4 regions of the Tatumella terrea genome follow, and region 3 is predicted to be linked to each of the others. Evidence: predicted binding sites of a transcription regulator. Region 3 holds the regulator's gene; each other region holds the start of a gene.

Region 1 (3,155 bases), on a different contig from region 3:
CCGATATGGCGGGTAATAAAGTCATTCTGATTTTCGAGCTGGCTGAGTGTCCGGGTCATTCGCTTTGCATCCTGAATCAGGCGGGAAGATAAATAGCAGGACGCAGAGTTCCTGCTCTGGCAGAGGGCACCGGCAGTATTCTGCCGGTCACCGGAGGGCGTTTATTCGCCGATAGACGCGGTATAGGCTTCCGCATCCAGCAGTCCCTGCTGACTGTCGCTGGCTGGTTTCAGTTTAAACAGCCAGCCGTTCTCATAAGGCGCGCTGTTCACCAGTTCCGGGTGCTCACCCAGCGCCTCATTAATCGCAATCACTTCACCGCTGAGCGGTGCATAAATATCAGAAGCGGCCTTCACGGACTCAGCTACCGCACAATCTTCTCCCTGGGTGACCTGAGCGCCGACATCCGGCAGGTCAACAAACACCATATCGCCCAGTAATTCCTGCGCATGTTCGGTGATCCCGACGGTAACGCTGCCGTCAGCTTCCTGACGCACCCATTCATGACTCTCGCGGTATTTTAATTCAGCCGGAACATTGCTCATTCGGGTTATCTCCTGAAATTATTGTTATACCAAAGGTTTACCAGCACGAACGAACACCGGTTTGCAGACGGTAACCGGCATTTCGCGCTGTCTTATCTGTACCACGGCACTGTCGCCGATGGAAGCGGGCACGCGGGCAAGGGCAATGCTGACGCCCAGGGTCGGTGAAAACGATCCACTGGTGATAATGCCCTGCTGACGGACGCCATCGGTATCGGTAAACAGCACCGGTTGCGCGTGACGCAGGACGCCTTTTTCTTTCAGCACCAGACCGACCAGTTTTTCGGTCCCCCGCTCACGCTGCGCTTCCAGGGCCTCACGGCCAATAAACTGTCTGTCTTCCGGCTGCCAGACAATGGTCCAGCCCATATTGGCGGCCAGCGGCGAGACGCCCTCATCCATATCCTGCCCGTAGAGATTCATCCCGGCTTCCAGCCTCAGTGTGTCACGGGCACCCAGCCCGGCAGGCCTGACACCGGCCTCCTGCAGACGCCGCCACAGATCAGGTGCCTGTTCTGCCGGTAGCGCTATTTCATAACCCGACTCACCGGTATAACCGGTGGTAGCAATAAACCACTCTCCGCTCTGTACACCGAAGAACGGTGCCAGCCCTTCAGTGTCCTGCCGCTGGCTCTCTGTCAGCAGGCCCTGTACTTTTTGCTGAGCATGAGGCCCCTGAACGGCAATTAACGCCAGTTCGCTGCGTTCCTGTAAGGTGACACCAAAAGGCACCGCATGAGAGCTGATCCAGGCTAGATCTTTTTCGCGGGTCGCAGAGTTGACCACCAGCCGGAAGTGATCCTCTGTCAGAAAGTAAACGATCAAATCATCAATCACGCCGCCGGAGGCATTCAGCATGGCGGTATAGAGCGCTTTGCCGGGGTGTGTCAGCCGTGCGACATCATTGGCCAGCAGATAACGAAGAAACTCACGGGTCCGGGCACCGTGCAGATCCACGATCGTCATGTGGGAGACGTCAAACATTCCGGCATCCTGCCGCACCGCCAGATGCTCATCGATCTGCGAGCCATAATGCAGCGGCATCATCCAGCCATGGAAATCGACCATCCTGGCACCACAGGCCTGATGCTGTTCAAATAAGGGGGTGTGCTGAGTCATAACCGTCGTCCTGTCGAAAAGTGAGAGGTTTACCGGTGGTGATTTACGTGTTCCGGGGTTAAAACCCCGGGCGCAAACGATACCCTGTGAAAAACTTACCACCGAATTCGGTACTTCACCATAAGCAAAATAATGGCAAAAAACCGTGATGCCCCCTGATGGTGCAGAACCTTCTGCAGCAAAAAACACCAGATAACCGACGGTTCCCTGAACAAATCACCGTCAGACACTCCTTAGAGCAGAATTTAAAGACAACTGACCGGCGAATGCCGGTGACAAATTAATGACCGTGTTTTTGCTAAGGATTAGAAAAAGTATGGCAAAGGAGGACGTCGAATTAGAATAAATCAAATGAGGTTCAAAAGTGGTGCAACACGACCTGTTGTCCCGCGACTGAATGACAGGAAGCTGTTCTCGCGGGAAATGCCCCATGGTTATGCCGGAACGCTATCATAAAGAGGTATTCCGCTTATCGCCGGACGATCACTAGTCTGTTCTTCCCCGGCCCGGCCCGGGACAACGGCATCGGGGTCATAACAGACCGGTCACTCAGTGGTCAGACGCTCTTCTGTCCGGCAGATGCCCGGTCTGTGTATGTTTACAGGGTGCAGTTTACAGACTGATACTGTAACGAACAAAATCGCCCAGTTCAGCCAGCCTGTCGTAGAGCTTTCTTGCCGGATTGGACTCACGGGTTATCCAGTAAACTTTCGCCCAGGATTTTTCTTTAGCTTCGTCACGGATGGCTTCGATCAGCGCTTTACCCGCACCCAGCCCCCGCATGGTCTCGTCCACAAAGAGATCTTCCAGATAACACAAAGGCTGCGTATACCAGGCTCCTTCATGTAAAACAAAGATAGCAAACCCGATAATCTGCTTATCTGTCTCCGCCACCCTGCACATCAGTGAAGAGTCTGGCGACAGTGCTCTTTCCCAGGTCGATAAGGTCACCGACTGATCAAGCTCACTGCCGGCAAAGGCCAGATATTGCTGCCACAGTGTCATCCAGGCGTCGTAATCCCCGGCCTGAACCTCGCGTATACGAACCGTCATTCTGCCCTCTCTTTCTTTTTGTGATAAGTCAGAATAACCACCGGAATACCGCTTGTATATCTGCTTTCGGGGAATGACAGACGGGTTAGCCGGAAAAGCGTACGGGTTCCGTTCAGCCCCTGTCTCTGACATAACTGAAAGACGGCACTGTACAAAATCAGTCCACATTAGCTATGTTATTTCTGACGACACCATTGTTCGCGGGGGAAACCATGCCGGAGTTCTGTTTTTTCAAAAAGGGTAACCACATCGCCGCCACAGACAGGCAGGATGTGGAAAAATCCGCGCAACTGGCCGCGGAAGGCTGGCAGAAATGCTTTGAAGAAGTGAATGCCATGGATGCGGAGAGCGCACTCCGCAGACTGGCAGACCTGAGCCAGCAGACAGTCACCACGGAGCACGCGTTTATCACCGGGTCCGTATTCAGTAGTCTTCTGA
Region 2 (3,155 bases), on a different contig from region 3:
CTGCTGACAAAGTCCCGCAAGCTGTGTCACATTCTGCGGCAGATAACAGACCCGCGCCTCTTGTTGAAGGACCTGTATTTCCGGTGTCTGTATCGCATTGAGCTGTTTTTTCGTCAGCGCCTGCTGACGCAGAAACTGATCCTGCCCCGTCCCCTGACGCATAATATCACTGGCGGCCTGCAGGATTGGGCGATAGCCGGTACAGCGGCAGAGGTTACCGGCCAGCGCCTGTTCTGTCTCTGTATGTCCGCCGGGACCCTTGTGTTTCATCAGGGCAAACAGGGACATCACAAAGCCCGGGGTACAGAAACCGCACTGAGAGGCATGGTTATCGACCATGGCCTGCTGTACGGGGTGAAGCTGCTGTCCCTCCTGCAGGTCTTCCACGGTGATCAGTTGTTTGCCGTGTAAGGCACTGACCAGTGTCAGGCAACTGTTCACCGTCTGATACTTCAGTTCATCCTCTTCCAGTGAAGCCACCACCACCGTACAGGCACCACAGTCGCCCGAGGCACAGCCCTCTTTGGTACCGCACCGCTGTTTCTCTTCCCGCAGATAATTCAGCACCGTCATATTCGGGTCCAGATGACTGACCGTAATCAGCTGCTGATTAAGCAAAAATTGCATGGTCATTCTCCTGTGTCTCACCCTGCGCCCAGACACATTCGCCGTTAACCCAGGTATGGGTGATATTACGTTCGTCCCCCAGTGTCATCAGGACAAAAAGCTGATCCGTAATATCCTGACTTCCGGCACAGCGCAGTTTCTGCAGCGGTGTGGCCTTCAGGTCAACCACAATAAAGTCAGCTTCTTTCCCCGGTGCGAAGTTACCGATAACATTATCCAGGTCCAGCGCATGAGCGCCGCCGAGCGTGGCATGATAAAAAGCTTCGCAGGCATTCAGTTTATAGCTCTGTAATTGCTGCACCTTATAGGCATCCCCCAGTGTACGCAGCAGACTAAAACTGGTTCCGGCACCGACATCGGTACCGATCCCGACCGGAATTTTCCTCGCCTTCGCTGCAGACAACTTAAACAGACCGCTGCCGAGGAACAGATTAGAAGACGGACAGAAAGCTACGGAAGAGCCGGTCTGTTCCAGACACGTCCATTCCTGATCCTGCAGATGAATACAGTGTGCAAAGACGCTGCGTTTCCCTGTCAGCCGGTAATGGTCATAGACGCCGAGGTAACTGTCATGTTCCGGGTAAAGCTCACTGACCCACTCAATCTCCCGTAAATTTTCACTCAGATGGGTCTGCATCCAGACATCCGGATATTCACGGCGCAGGTCGCCCGCCTGTTCCATCAGTGCCGGTGAGGAGGTAGGAACAAATCTCGGGGTGATGGCGTAACCCAGCCGCCCTTTTCCATGCCAGCGTTCGATCAGTTCACGGGTCTGCCGGGCGCTTTCGGCCGGATCTTCCTGTAAAGCCGCGGGCACATGCCTGTCCATCATGACTTTACCGGCAATAATACGCATGGCGTACTTCTGAGCTTCCCGGAAGAGCGCATCTACAGATTCCGGATGCACAGAGGCAAAGACCAGCGCAGTGGTCGTGCCATGACTGAAAAGCTGACGGATAAAAAAGGCCGCCATCGCACTGGCATACTCACTGTCTCCGTACTTGCTTTCCACCGGAAAGGTATACTGTTCCAGCCACTCCAGCAGTTGTTCCCCGTACGCGGCAATCATCTCTGTCTGTGGATAGTGAATATGGGTATCGATAAAGCCGGGCATAATCAGCCGACCCTGATAGTCGGTAAACACGCAGCCTTCCGGCACATCCTCCCTGCCGGTCCAGGGAGCCAGCGAAACGACCTTCCCGTCGGCAATTAATAGCAAGCCATCGGGCAGATAACGTAATTGCCCTGCAATTTCATCACTGTGGTGAGCCACTCCCGCATAATGGATAAATGCGGCACGGAATCCCTGCAGGCGTTTTTTTGACATCATAGTTTCCCGTCTCCTTTCCGGTCTCTTTCCCGAAATCGGCTGATAACCCATCCGTTATCAGGATACTATTGCAAGTAACATGCCAGAGTATTTTTTATTGAAAAGTTATTCATTTTCAACAAGTTAACCTGTTTATGCCCGAATGGTTTCCGGAGCATGCCGTTTTACGGGTTGAAATAAAAGCAACCGGTTGCATTTATCCGGCAACCGGTTGCGTTGATAATCATTCCCGGTGAAGCACGGTTACCGGCAACCCCGCTGCACTGTCAGAGTGCAGCGGGGTTGCCGGTGCACAACGAAAGAGCGCATGGCTGATGCGCAGATAACCGCCACCCGCTGCCATTGATAAGCGATAGGCATGTGTCAGTTTTCAATGCTATGTTTAGGGGACATCTCAGGAAAATAAAAGGAATAAAACATGATTATTTTGGTGACAGGCGCGACAGCAGGATTTGGTGAAGCTATTACCCGTCGTTTTATCGAAAACGGACATAAAGTGATTGCCACCGGACGTCGGGCCGACCGCCTGCAGCAACTGAAAGACACTCACGGCGATAGTCTGTATCCCCTCCGGCTGGATGTCCGCGACAAAGACGCTATCGATAACGCCCTGAGCGAATTACCCGAGGCATGGCAGGCTATCGATATTCTGGTCAATAATGCCGGGCTGGCGCTGGGCATAGAACCGGCACAGAATGCCAGTACTGACGACTGGGAAACCATGATAGATACCAATGCCAAAGGTCTGGTATTTATGACCCGGGCCGTATTACCGGGTATGGTAGCCCGTAATAAAGGTCACGTGATTAATATCGGGTCTACAGCCGGTAACTGGCCTTATATGGGCGGCAACGTCTACGGCGCCACGAAGGCCTTTGTCCGTCAGTTCAGTCTCAATCTGCGTACCGACCTGCAGGGCACGGCGGTACGGGTCACCAATATCGAACCAGGGCTGGTCGGCGGTACTGAGTTTTCAAATGTCCGCTTTAAAGGAGATGACAGCAAAGCCAGTTCTGTCTATGACGGGACACAGCCGCTGACAGCCGAAGATGTGACCGAATCTGTTTACTGGGTGTCTACCCTGCCGGCCCATGTCAACATTAATACCCTGGAAATGATGCCGGTCTGCCAGGCCTATGGTGGACTGAAAGTGATAAAGAATGGCTGAGTGACCCGTGTCCCCGCTCACCGCTCCGGA
Region 3 (3,155 bases):
GGTTATCAAAAAAATGCAATCTACCCGTCGTCAGTGTCAGCAACTGGCGAACGGCTGGCGTGGACAGGTCAGTATCGCCGTGGACAGGATTGTTAAACCGCAACGTATGCAGCAACTGGTGACTGACTTTTATCGCCATTTTCCGGATATTGAATTGCACATCAGTGAAGAAGTGTTTAATGGTGTATGGGATGCGCTGGCCGATGGCAGGGTGGATATGGCTATTGGTGCAACCCGTGCCGTGCCGGTGACCGGGCGGTTTGACTTCCGGGATATGGGGCACCTGAACTGGCGTTGTATTGTCAGTGCCGATCACCCTCTGGCGACAGGGGGGCCGCCGGGAGAAGAGAAATTGCGCGCCTGGCCCTCACTGATGCTGGAAGATACGTCCAGGGCCTTACCCCGACGTATCACCTGGTCACTGGATAATCAGCGACGTATGCCGGTGCCGGACTGGCAAACCGGTCTCGACTGCGTCAGGGCTGGGTTGTGTGTCGCCATGGTGCCGGGCCATCTGGCCAGGCCGCTGTTATCCCACGGCGAGGCCAGAGAATTACAGTTACCCGCCCCGTTTCCGGAAAGCCCCTGTTGCGTCAGTTGGGCCGGGGAACGTAGCTCACCGGCCTTACGCTGGATCCTCGACTACCTCGGGGATACTGACACACTGAATCAGGAGTGGCTGAGGGAATAAACGTGGCGCTTAGCGACGATAATCGACAAAAGGCCCATCCGTCACCGAACGGCGCTCAATCAGCCGTGGATTGACCTCAATGGTCTGAGGCTCCTCGCGTTTATTGACGATGCGGTCCAGCAACATATCCAGTGCCTTTTCACCCAGTTCACTTTTCGGCTGATGGATAGTGGTCAGCGCCGGGGTGAAGTAACGTGAATTGCGCACGTTATCATAGCCGATGATCGATATATCCTGCGGGACGCGTAATCCCTGTTCATCGGCAGCACAGATGGCACCCATCGCCATAATATCGCCGCCGCAGAACACCGCGGTCGGCAGTTGGGGTTGCGCAAGCAGCTGCTGCATGGCCTGATAGCCGGACTCCGGTTCAAAATCGCCCTGTACCAGCCATTCGTCACGCAGGGTGATACCGGCTTCCTGTAATGCTTTCAGGAAGCCAGACAGGCGTCCGCCTCCGGTGTTGCGTTCCATCTGCCCCGGGATACAGCCGATATCACGGTGACCCCGTTCGATCAGATAGCGTCCGGCCATATATCCGCCCTGGAAAGCGTTGTCCAGAATGGTATCGGTAAAATCCCCGCGGGAAACGCCCCAGTCCATGACCACCATCGGAATATTGCGGCTCTGTTCCAGCATATCCAGTAAGTCCTGCGGATACTCCGCACACATCACCAGCAGACCATCCACCCGTTTCTGGGCCATCATCGACAGGTAAGCACGCTGTTTTTTCAGATCATTATCGGCATTTCCGAGGATCAGGGTATAACCGTTCTCGAAACATTTTTTCTCGATAACTTCGATGATCTCTGCAAAATAGGGGGCTTCCAGGGACGTCGACAGCAGTCCTATGGTCCGGGTGTTATTCACTTTAAGACTTCTGGCGACGGCACTCGGGGAATAATGCAATTCATTAATTGCCTCCCGGACAGCCTTGCAGGTGTCTTCCGCAACAAAGCGGGTCTGATTAATGACATGTGAAACGGTAGTGGTGGAAACCCCTGCGCGTTTCGCCACATCTTTAATAGTTGCCATTCAATACTTACTCCGGGTTTATCATTATTCTGTGCTGGCCGAGTTAATCGTTTGCGTTTGCCCGAACTCAGGCAATCGTTCGTAATGTAGGGGGGACGATTGACCTGTGACGGGACGATAATCGCGCTCGAAATTTCAGCACGCATCATCGTTGCGCAACGAAGGGCGGCAATTCTAGCAAGGTCACGCCAATAAAACGAGATTTTTGCGCAACAGTATGGTAATTATAATAATGTCCACACAATTGTTGTGCTTATAAGGGGGAGCGAATGGATACTGATCTTAAACTGGCACTGACCACCACGGTTGTCGCATTACTGATGATTTGTGCATTCAGTTTTACTGCAATTATGCATTAACGGATGCATCCGGCCCCGGGAGGGTATTTCTGTCCCGCGACGGTAAATAAAAAAGCCTGAACAGTGTTCAGGCTTTTTTATGCTTCCTCTGTCGGAAGGACCGGTAACCGGTGCTGAATTAGCGTACCGTCGTCGGGGTCATCACGCGGCGGGCACCAATGTAGTGGCTCTGCCAGTATTCGTTGCTCAGGGCACTGATCTGTATGTCTTTGCCGGTACGCGGGGACTGAATAAATTTACCGTTACCCAGGTAGACACCGACATGGTCGGCCTTTTCACGGCCATGAATATGGAAGAACACCAGGTCGCCTTTTTCTAACTGATTACGTTTGATCGGCGCGGCATCGCGCAGGTGGAACATTTCGTTAGCGGTACGCGGGATCCGGTAATTCACCAAATCTTTATAGGCGTAATAGACCAGTCCGCTGCAATCGAAACCGGTATGGGGCGAAGAGCCTCCCCACTGATAGGGTTTACCTAGCTGGTCCATCAGTTTAACCATGGCGGTTTGACGGGCTTTCTGATAACGCATGCGGTGCGTACTGCTCATACGAATAGCGGTCAGTTTCTCTGACGGGCGGGCGTTCGATTTACGGGCAACGGGGCGATGACGTCCGTAAACTTTCTTTTCAATACGGTGATGTTCTGCGGTGCGGTGTTGCTCTTCACGGGCAGGATGTTCTCTGAGTTTGCGATGGCTGGCTAAGGCTTTTACACGGTGGCTAAGGGGCTGACGCGTTTTATGCCGTGAGCTGGTGGCTTTCACCGGTCTGCGCTTTCTTCGCATATCTTCGGTAACATTTTTCCGTGTCGCTTTATGATGAGAGACATTAATAGCAGAACGTGGCGCAGCTTCGGCGACGTTAAAAAACAGCTGTGCAACAGCAAGAATAAAAAGCGTGATAAGTAAACGCATAGTTGTCAGGTTACAGGTTAAATGTCCCGGAAAGAGAGAACATATTTAAAAAATAACATCTGACCTTTCAGCCAGCCCCAAATGCATTCTAATCCAGGTATTTATCAAATGTTAAGGTCTTTTTTCCGGAATCTGTTACGAGAAGTTTTTTGCC
Region 4 (3,155 bases), on a different contig from region 3:
AGGTTTAAATTCCTCTTTTTGTCTGCTCTGAGTGTTATAGATTTTTAGCATTTAACTCTTCCGTTTCTGCGTGTGTTCTGCGTGTGCGATAACTCGGGTTATTGTGCCGTATTTTTCACGGGACTGCGACGTAAAGCAAGCCCGGTAACCGGAGGCCCACTTCCCCTACTGCCGTATACCTCAAATTTATGGTATAAGGTGCCATCGTCAATGCCCTTTCTGAATCACAGAAAAGGCTGAAATACTGCACAACAACCATGACAGGATGAAATTATGGTCACTTTCCAGACTAATTTTGGTGATATCGTCATTAAAACCTTCGATGATAAAGCCCCGGCTACCGTAGAAAACTTTCTGACCTACTGCCGTGAAGGGTTTTATGACAACACCATTTTCCATCGCGTCATCAATGGCTTCATGATCCAGGGGGGCGGTTTTGAGCCAGGGATGAAGCAGAAATCAACCAACGCTGAAATCCGTAACGAAGCCAGCAATGGTCTGAAGAACACCCGCGGTACACTGGCAATGGCACGTACTTCTGCACCGCACTCTGCCACAGCACAGTTCTTCATCAACGTTGCAGATAATGACTTCCTGAACTTCCGTGATGAAAGCGTTCAGGGCTGGGGCTACTGTGTCTTCGCCGAAGTGGTCGAAGGTATGGATGTGGTTGAGAAAATCAAAGCAGTTTCTACCGGCCGTAGCGGTATGCACCAGGACGTCCCTAAAGAAGACGTTGTCATTCAGAAAGTGACCATCAGCGAGTAATGTCGCGGACACTTTTTATTGCAGATTTGCATCTGTGTCAGCAGGAACCGGCAATTACTGCCGGTTTTCTGCGTTTTTTACAGCGTGAAGCCACAGCCTGTGAAGCCCTGTATATCCTGGGCGATCTGTTTGAAAGCTGGATCGGCGATGATGACCCGAACCCGCTGCACCAACAGGTCGCTGAGGCGCTCTCTGCCCTGACGATCCCGGTCTGGTTTATCCACGGTAACCGCGACTTCTTACTGGGGAAAAAGTTTGCTGCCCGCTGCGGTATGCAGTTACTCCCCGAAGAACAGTTACTGGAACTCTATGGTCACCGCGTTCTGATTATGCATGGTGATACCCTCTGCACCGATGATGCCGGTTACCTGCGCTTTCGCGAGAAAGTTCATCAGCCCTGGCTGCAGCGCCTGTTTCTGAGGCTGCCGTTGTGGCTGCGCCAGAAAGTCGCCGTCCGGTTGCGTAATGACAGTCAGCAGGCCAATCAGACCAAAAGCCAGCAAATCATGGATGTGAATCAACAGGCCGTCGAAGCCGTGATGGAACGTTACCAGGCCTCACTATTGATCCATGGTCATACCCACCGTCCGGCCATTCATCGTCTCACTGTCAGTGATCACCCCGCAGAGCGGGCCGTCCTCGGTGCCTGGCATCAGGAAGGTTCTATGATCCAGCTGGATGCAGACGGGGTCAGCCTCATCGCTTTCCCCTGGTAAATCAGGCTATTTTGTCCGGTTGTGTCACGACGCAACCGTTTTCCTTCTTCCCGACTCATGCTATTCTCACGCCCTTCTCAAGGTGTAATACCTGTCCGCCTTCAGGTTTTTTATCTACTCACAGGAGTTGACCGCATGTCGTCGAATACTGCCCCGGCCCGTATCGCTATCATTATGGGTTCTAAAAGTGACTGGGCTACGATGCAGTATGCTGCAGAAATTCTTAACGAACTGGATCTTGCGCACCACGTGGAAGTGGTGTCTGCACACCGCACCCCGGATAAATTGTTCAGCTTTGCTGAGAATGCACAGCAGCAGGGCTTTCATGTGATTATTGCCGGTGCCGGCGGTGCAGCACACCTGCCAGGTATGCTGGCGGCCAAAACTCTGGTGCCGGTACTGGGGGTCCCGGTACAGAGCGCAGCGCTCAGCGGTGTCGATAGCCTGTATTCTATCGTGCAGATGCCGCGCGGGATCCCGGTCGGGACGCTGGCGATCGGTAAAGCCGGTGCCGCCAACGCCGCTCTGCTGGCCGCGCAAATTCTGGCCGTTAACGATGCCGGACTGACGCAGCGTCTGTCCGACTGGCGGACGCAGCAAAGTGAAGCGGTGCTGAACCATCCGGACCCACGGGAGGAAGACGCATGAAACCGGTTTGCGTATTAGGTAACGGACAACTGGGACGGATGCTACGCCAGGCCGGGGAGCCGCTGGGAATTGCTGTCTACCCTGTCGGTATTGATGCAGAACCGGAAAGCCTGCCTATCCGCGAGAGCGTGATCACCGCCGAAATCGAACGCTGGCCGGAAACCCCGCTGACACAGGCCCTGGCCAGTCATCCGGCGTTTGTTAACCGGGATATTTTTCCGCGACTGGCCGACCGTCTGACCCAGAAGCAACTGCTCGATCAGTTAGGCCTGGCGACGGCCCCGTGGCAACTGCTGAGCGATGCAGCACAGTGGCCGGAGGTTTTTCAGCGCCTGGGTGACCTGGCCATCGTGAAACGCCGGACCGGGGGCTATGATGGCCGCGGCCAGTGGCGACTGCGGGAGAGCGATTGTCAGACGCTGCCGGAAGAGTGCTATGGCGAATGTATCGTGGAACAGGGCATAGATTTTTCCGGTGAGGTTTCCCTGGTCGGTGCCCGTGGTCATGACGGCACGCTGGTCTTTTATCCCCTGACCCATAACCTGCACCATAACGGTATTCTGATGTGTAGTGTTGCCCTGCCTGAGCCGGATGCCGCACAGCAGCGCCAGGCCGAGTCGATGCTGACAGCGATTATGCAGGAACTGGACTATGTCGGTGTGATGGCGATGGAATGTTTTATTACTCCTGAAGGCCTGTTAATTAACGAACTGGCCCCGCGGGTTCATAACAGCGGTCACTGGACACAGAACGGTGCTTCGATCAGCCAGTTTGCGTTACATCTGCGGGCAATCACCGGTCTGCCCCTGCCCGAACCGGTGGTCTTCGCGCCGTCGGTGATGGTTAACCTGATAGGTTGCGAACTGGATACCCGGTGGCTGTCACATCCTCTGGTCCATCTGCACTGGTACGACAAAGAGGTTCGTCCGGGCCGTAAGCTGGGCCACCTGAACCTGACCGACACTCATCCCGACCGCTTGCAACAGGAATTACAGGCACTGGTCTGCCAGCTCCCGGCGGAAT

Evidence for each region. The regulator PurR, encoded in region 3, represses purine synthesis genes. The targets are predictions, from matches to a motif close to CANGCAAACGTTTGCNTG.
Region 1: a site for PurR is predicted at 1,734-1,751, ahead of gcvT (glycine cleavage system aminomethyltransferase GcvT). Genes of this name have one in related genera too.
Region 2: a site for PurR is predicted at 2,158-2,175, ahead of guaD (guanine deaminase). Genes of this name have one in related genera too.
Region 4: a site for PurR is predicted at 1,513-1,530, ahead of purE (5-(carboxyamino)imidazole ribonucleotide mutase). Genes of this name have one in related genera too.

What each region holds. Positions count from the first base shown of each region.
Region 1 covers NZ_BAAAFX010000013.1:179,409-182,563, reverse strand. The annotation lists gene gcvP (aminomethyl-transferring glycine dehydrogenase) at 1-59, opposite strand, end outside; gene gcvH (glycine cleavage system protein GcvH) at 162-545, opposite strand; gene gcvT (glycine cleavage system aminomethyltransferase GcvT) at 570-1,664, opposite strand; gene ABD035_RS08965 (GNAT family N-acetyltransferase) at 2,277-2,717, opposite strand; gene ABD035_RS08960 (hypothetical protein) at 2,930-3,155, shown strand, end outside.
Region 2 covers NZ_BAAAFX010000026.1:4,017-7,171, forward strand. The annotation lists gene xdhA (xanthine dehydrogenase small subunit) at 1-627, opposite strand, end outside; gene guaD (guanine deaminase) at 611-1,954, opposite strand; gene ydfG (bifunctional NADP-dependent 3-hydroxy acid dehydrogenase/3-hydroxypropionate dehydrogenase YdfG) at 2,376-3,125, shown strand.
Region 3 covers NZ_BAAAFX010000006.1:279,076-282,230, forward strand. The annotation lists gene punR (DNA-binding transcriptional activator PunR) at 1-691, shown strand, start outside; gene purR (HTH-type transcriptional repressor PurR) at 701-1,726, opposite strand; gene cydH (cytochrome bd-I oxidase subunit CydH) at 1,996-2,085, shown strand; gene ABD035_RS04330 (C40 family peptidase) at 2,204-3,001, opposite strand.
Region 4 covers NZ_BAAAFX010000017.1:25,919-29,073, reverse strand. The annotation lists gene cysS (cysteine--tRNA ligase) at 1-51, opposite strand, end outside; gene ppiB (peptidylprolyl isomerase B) at 274-768, shown strand; gene lpxH (UDP-2,3-diacylglucosamine diphosphatase) at 768-1,484, shown strand; gene purE (5-(carboxyamino)imidazole ribonucleotide mutase) at 1,620-2,132, shown strand; gene purK (5-(carboxyamino)imidazole ribonucleotide synthase) at 2,129-3,155, shown strand, end outside.